Regions from separate parts of the Niveibacterium microcysteis genome, predicted to be linked through region 2. Evidence: predicted binding sites of a transcription regulator. Region 2 holds the regulator's gene; the other holds the start of a gene.
What was found. Region 2 encodes LexA, which represses DNA repair genes until DNA is damaged. Its sites were predicted from a motif close to ACTGTATNTANATACAGT; they were not measured.
Positions count from the first base shown of each region.

Region 1 (3,411 bases), 950 kb from region 2:
CTGGTCGCGTCCGGCGGATCGAGCGTCAGTTCGGTCAGGAAGCGTTCGCGATTCGGGTAGCTCGCGGCGATGCGCTCCATCTGCAGCAGATCGGCCTCGCGGATCGCAGCGTCCTCGTACTTGCGCTCCAGGTGCGGCGCATACCAGCGGCGCACACGTTCGAGATCGGCCGGCCAGGCGGCGCGCAAGCGCAGGTCGCCCAGCAGCGCGGGGAGTGCCGCCCAGGCCTCGCCCGCCGACGAGGGTGGCGCGAAATCCGCCAGCGCCGCCACCGGGTCGTTCGCCGCCTCAACCAGATCGACGATGCGTGCCGCGCTCTTCGGGCCGATGCCCGGCATCAGTTGTACGGCGCGAAAGCCCGCGACGCGGTCGCGCGGGTTCTCGGCCCAGCGCAGCACCGCCAGCATGTCCTTCACATGCGCCGCTTCGAGGAACTTGAGGCCGCCGAACTTCACGAACGGGATGTTGCGGCGCGTGAGTTCGATCTCGAGCGGCGCACTGTGATGCGCGGCGCGGAACAGCACCGCCTGCTTCTTCAACGCCACGCCTTCTTCGCGACGCGCCAGCACCTGGGCGGCCACGTAGCGCGCCTGGTCCGCCTCGTCGCGCACGGTGACCAGCTGCGGACGCTGGCTTGCGCTGCGCTCGCTCCACAGGTTCTTCGTGAAGCGCTCGGCGGCGAGCCCGATCACCGCGTTCGACGCAGCAAGGATCGGCTGTGTCGAGCGGTAGTTACGCTCCAGCGTCACCACCGTCGCTGGCTGCGCAAACTCGCCGGGGAAGTCGAGGATGTTGCGCACCGTTGCGCCACGGAAGGCGTAGATGGACTGCGCATCGTCCCCGACCACCGTAAGGCCACGACCATCCGGTTTGAGCGCGCGCAGGATCGAGGCCTGCAGCCGGTTGGTGTCCTGATACTCATCCACCAGCACATGCGCGAAGCGCTGGCCAAGCTCGGCAGCGAGCGTTGGCTCCGCCGCCATGTGCGCCCAGTAGAGCAGCAGATCGTCGTAGTCGAGCACGTCCTGCCGCTGCTTGGCAGCGACGTAAGCGCCAAACAGCTTCTTCAGATCGTCTTCCCACATCGCACACCAGGGGAAGGCATCGCGCAGCACATCGGCCAGCGGAGCCCCGGTATTCACCACGCGGGAGTAGATCGCGAGGCAGGTCTGCTTGGTCGGGAAGCGCTTTTCCTTCGCCGACAGGCCCTGCTCGTGCCGCACCAGATTCATCAGATCGCCGGAGTCTTCGCGATCATGAATCGTGAAGGCGGGCCCGAGGCCGATCCTTTCCGCGTATTCGCGCAACAGGCGCGCGCCAATGCCGTGAAACGTGCCTGCCCAGCTCAAGGCCGCGCGCGCCAGCGCCGGGTCATCGCTGGCGCTACCGAGAATGCGCTCGACGCGGCGCGTCATCTCCACTGCCGCCCGCCGCGAGAAGGTGAGCAGCAGGATGCTGGCCGGGTCTGCCCCACCCAGCACCAGGTGCGCCACGCGGTGGGCCAGCGTGTTGGTCTTGCCCGAGCCGGCGCCGGCGATTACCAGCAGCGGCGCGGCGTCGGCGTACTCGACGGCCGCCTTCTGCTCGGGGTTGAGGCGCGCGGCAAACGTGGCAGGGGCTTGGGCAAGGGCTGACATGGGATGACCCGAAGGCAAAAGGTGTATGAATATACACCCTCAAAACCATCGCACCAGCCCATCGCGGCGGGCGGCAGCGCCACGCGAACGCAGCGCGCCGACGAAGCGACGACGCATCAATCGCCCGGCAAGGTAGGCCTGCGTTGTCCATACTTTGTCCACCAGTCACACAAGGTGGAGGGGGCGATGCACATCATGCCGTTTGAAAACGTGACGCACGACGACGCCCGTGCGTCGCTCGACGCCGATCTGCGGCACGCCGTGCCCGGCGTTCGCAAGGCGGGCTACGACCACAGCAGCGACCCGCGGATCCACTTGAGTGCGCTCGCCGAACGCTGGCTCGCCGAGTCGCGTGACCCGAACGCCAATCTGCTCGCCGACACGTTTCCACATGTCGCGAACCAGCTCGCGCTGATCTGGCGCGAACCGTTCACCGCGCTGGACTACCTCGACAGCCTGATCACCGATACCCGCTGCGGCCGCCAGGGTTTCCCGGAGCCGGCACTGCGCGCGCTGCTGAAACTGCATGACCGCTGCACCGCGGCGCTACCGCCGCGCAACCCCTTCCTGCCGAACGATCCGTGGATACGGGGCAGCGACTCGGGCGAACGCCGGCACTGACACCGGCCTGCGCTTGGGGAAGGTCGGAAGAGGTTAGCGAGACGGATGCAGCGCAAGGCGCAGCGACCAAGACATATCAAATGGATAGGCGCGGGAGCGAGCACGCCACAACGCCGCGATGCGCCGTCGCAGCCACTTATTCAGACCTTCGTCAGCGGATCGCGTGCCGCCACTCGTCTTCGAACGTCCGCACGAGGTTCTGGCTGTTCAGGTGATTCGGTTCCGCCGCAACGCGATCCATATCGCGCGAGAAGTTGAACATCGCGGCCAGCGTGCCCCCGTCGAGAAAACGCGTTGGCACCGGCAGCGTGGCGGGCGGCTCGTAAGGCACACGGCCGGCGAGGATGTAGCCCCACTCACCGAAGGAAGGCACCAGTGCATGGTAGGGCGCGGTCTGAAAGCCCGCCTCCTCCAGCGTCGCGACCACCGTCCAGTAGGCCTTGCGTGCGTAGAACGGGCTGGTCGCCTGGATCACCGCGCGCCCCTCGGGCACCACGTGGCGCGCGAGCAGCCGGTAGAACGCTGTGGTGTAGAGCTTGCCGACGGCGAAGTTGGACGGGTCGGGAAAATCCACCACGACGAAATCGAAACGCTCGCGTGAATCCTCCAGCCAGCGCCCGGCGTCGGTGTTGATGACCTGCACCTTGGGCGAATGGAAGGCGTTACCGTTGAGCGCCCGAAGCGCCGGGGCATCGCGGAACAGCGAAGTCATGCCCGGGTCGAGATCCACCAGCGTGACATGTTCGATCTGCGGGTACTTGAGGATCTCACGCACGGCAAGGCCGTCGCCGCCGCCCAGCACCAGCACGCGGCGCGCCCACGGCAAGCTCGCGAGGCCCGGATGCACCAGTGCCTCGTGGTAGCGGTACTCGTCCGCCGACGAGAACTGCAGGTTGTTGTTCAGAAACAGGCGCAGATCGTCCTTCCAGCGCGTCAGCACGATGCGCTGGTACGGCGTGGTGCGGGTGTAGAGGATCGGATCCTGGTACATCTGCTGTTCGGCCCAGCCGGTAAAGCGCCCGGCGAAGCCGAAGCCAGCCGCGATCACCGCCAGCGTCACCGCGCACTGCACCACGACCAGCCGAGCCTGCGGCAACTGCGCGCGGAAGACCGCTACGGCCCACAGCGCGACCGCCGCGTTGAGTAGACCGAA
Region 1 is NZ_CP071060.1:3,903,338-3,906,748, forward strand. It holds gene JY500_RS17710 (ATP-dependent helicase) at 1-1,637, opposite strand, end outside; gene JY500_RS17715 (hypothetical protein) at 1,824-2,258, shown strand; gene JY500_RS17720 (polyamine aminopropyltransferase) at 2,410-3,411, opposite strand, start outside.
Region 1: the regulator LexA is predicted to act here: its motif matches at 1,658-1,675, upstream of JY500_RS17710 (ATP-dependent helicase).

Region 2 (3,411 bases):
GGCGTCGTAGCCACCATGCAGATAGACCAGCGGGTTCTTGCCGTCGTCGATCATGTTGCCGTCCGGGTCATGAACGGTGTAGTTCAGGGTCACGACGGCGTTCTTTACGATTTCCATTAGTTGTTCCTTGCTATTTCTTTAACGAGCTTGAGTACTTCGGCTGCGTGCCCACGTAGCTGAACGTCATCAATGAGGTGACGCACAACACCGGCGCGATCGATCAGGATGGTTGTGCGGCGCACGGTATCGCGCTCACAGCCCTCACGTCGGTGCAGCACCCCATAGAGTCGGCACACTTCCAGGTCGGGATCGGACAGCAGGCGGATCGAAATCCCATGCTCATCGCGAAACGCGGCGTGCGTCAGGCAATCGTCCGGACTGATCCCGATGACGGCCGCCCCTTCACGGATGAAGTCGTCTTCGTGGTCGCTGAATTCAATCGCCTGCCGCGTACAGGCAGGTGTTCCATCACGAGGGTAGAAGCACAGCACGACCACGCCACGCTGCGTCGCATCACGCAGGTCGAAAGTCTCCATGTCCGCATCGGGCAGCACAAAGTGCGGCGCGACGCAGCCCGGAGCCAATGCTGTGCCTCCCGGGTGTGGGCCGGATTCTACCGGAAGTCGATCTGCCCCGACGCCGCACTCCATGCCGCACCTCCTGCGCCATGCGCCCGCAAGTCCACTAGGATTAGATCAAGCCACGCTGCACCACAAGCATCCGACATCAGGAGGTCTCATGGTTCGCACGTCCCGCGCAATGCAACTGCAACACCCGAATCAAGCGCTCGTCGAAATCGAACGCGCTGTGCCGCAGCCAGCATACGGCCAACTGCTCCTTCGCGTCGAAGCCTGTGGCGTTTGTCGCACAGATCTCCACTTGGTCGACGGCGAACTGCCGCAAGCGCACACGCCCATCGTACCGGGACACGAGATCGTCGCGCGAGTGGAGGCTGTCGGGGCAGGCGTTGGCGGCTTCAGTCGCGGCCAGCGCGTTGGCGTGCCCTGGCTTGGCTGGACATGTGGCCGATGCGCGTATTGCGTGAGCGGCCGCGAGAACCTGTGCGATCAGGCGCGCTTCACCGGATGCCAGATCGACGGCGGTTATGCGGAACACTGCGTCGCCGACGCGCGATACTGTTTCGCGCTGCCGGATGGCGTCGACGCCGCCTCCTTGGCGCCGCTGCTGTGTGCAGGCCTGATCGGCTACCGCGCGCTCAGCATGGCCGGCAGCGGCACACGAATCGGGCTCTACGGATTCGGTGCGGCGGCCCACATCGTCGCCCAGGTGGCACGCCAGCAAGGCCGCGAGGTGTATGCATTCACCCGGCCGGACGATCACGAAAGCCAACAATTCGCGCGTTCGCTCGGTGCGGTGTGGGCGGGAAATTCGGACGTGGCCGCGCCCGAGCAACTCGACGCGGCGCTGATCTTCGCTCCGGTCGGCACGCTGGTGCCCAAGGCACTCGCAGCGCTTCGCAAAGGCGGTGTGGTGGTCTGTGCCGGCATCCACATGAGCGACATTCCGGGCTTTCCCTACGCAGCACTTTGGGGCGAACGTCAGATCCGCTCCGTCGCCAACCTCACCCGTCAGGATGGCACCGCATTCCTTGAACTCATGCGCCAGCATCCGGTGCATACCGAGGTCACACGCTTTCCGCTTGCACGCGCAAACCACGCCCTCGCACAGCTACGCAACGGCAAGCTGCAGGGCGCAGCCGTCCTGATCCCCTGAGCTCGCTTGCGCAACAGCTGTTTCTGTACAAAAATACAGTCATGACGCACGCATCCGACCTTACCCCTCGCCAGGCCGAAATCCTCGACCTGATTCGGCGCACCGTTAGAACAGAGGGCCGCCCTCCGACACGGATCGAAATCTGTGAGGCTTTCGGCTTCCGCTCTCCCAATGCTGCGGAAGAACACCTGAAGGCACTGGTCCGAAAAGGCGCGATCGCGATGGAAGAAGGGCGAGCACGGGGTATCCGCCTGCTTGAAGAAACGGGCCTGCCGGTGGTGGGCCGCGTCGCAGCGGGCAGCCCGATTCTTGCCAGCGAAAACCTCGAACAGCGCCTCGATGTGGATCCCGCGATGTTTGCACCTGCGGCCGACTATCTGCTGCGGGTCAAGGGGCTATCGATGCGCGATGCAGGCATTCTTGATGGCGATCTGATCGCGGTTCATCGCACGCCGGAGGCCCGCAATGGCCAGATCGTGGTTGCGCGGCTCGGCGACGACGTCACCGTGAAACGGCTGGAGCGTCGCGGCAGCAGTATCCGCTTGCTGGCCGAGAACCCGGACTTCGCGCCAATCGAACCCCACCCTGACGAGTTTCAGTTGGAAGGCATTGTCGTTGGCCTGATCCGCAACGGCTTCCATTGATCAGCACCGTGCCCAGCCCTTTGCCCCTGAGCGATGGCGAGCGTTTGCTTGCCCGCAGCCGCCGTTTTTTCTTGCTGACTCTGGTCTTGGCGATCCCGACCGCACTGCTCGGTTGGCAGCTCTTGCCAACCTGGTCCCACATCGCAGCGCTCGAAGGCGCTGCGTTCCTTGCGGCAGCCACCGCATTCGGACTCGGCCTCATCGTGCTACCGCTCGGCACTATCGCCAGCCTCGTTGCAGCGCTTTTCCTGCGCACCGAGAGCAATATCCGCCCTGGAAGGCAAAGCCGCGCCAACGCGGCCGACTTGGTCTGTACGATCGGCGCCGTCATGACCAGCCTGCTCCCGGCCAGCTGGCCCGCCTCAAAAGCCTTGCGGGCCCTCCTCACCGGCGGGATTACGATCCGCCAGCCGATCGAACATCATTTCAGCATTAGCAGCGATCCCCTCGCCTTCTGGGAGAACGTCACCTTCTGGTTGCTGGCTGCCGCTGCCCTAGCGGGTCTGGCTGCCTACTTCTGGCGCTCACGTTGGCTTGCATATCGGACGCGCGTCACTATAGAGCCGGCCGCAGCACAGGCACTCAACCAACAAATTAAGCCCGAAGGCGCTCCGAGATAGGGGTGGTCAGCCCGGCGCCGTGGCGTTCAGCAGCAAATTGCGCGGCGTCAGCATGCGGTCACAGAAAGCGTCAATCGACACACGGAACCCGGCGTCGATCAGGGGCGTCGCAAGGTCGCAGACCAGCCACAACTCCATCACCCGTCGAAACGCGAGGCGGACGGCCGATCGCCGCATCATCACGTCGAATCGACGCTGGCCTTCTTTGAGCAGTCCAGACAATGCCGACGACGGCGGACTCGCTAGCCCCTCCCGATCGCAGATGCGCGCCATGAATTCGGAAAAAGGCTGAAGCATCCAGGCCGACGGCACCGGTTTGAAAGTTTGATAGCCGCCGCCCGAGGCCTCGCGCCATGCCACAAAGGCGAGCTTCCATTGCGCAGCGCGATCCCGCTCTCGGACGTTGCGGTCCG
Region 2 is NZ_CP071060.1:2,949,244-2,952,654, forward strand. It holds gene JY500_RS13380 (FKBP-type peptidyl-prolyl cis-trans isomerase) at 1-117, opposite strand, end outside; gene JY500_RS13385 (peroxiredoxin) at 117-536, opposite strand; gene JY500_RS13390 (zinc-dependent alcohol dehydrogenase family protein) at 739-1,734, shown strand; gene lexA (transcriptional repressor LexA) at 1,776-2,378, shown strand; gene JY500_RS13400 (hypothetical protein) at 2,375-2,998, shown strand; gene JY500_RS13405 (methyltransferase) at 3,005-3,411, opposite strand, start outside.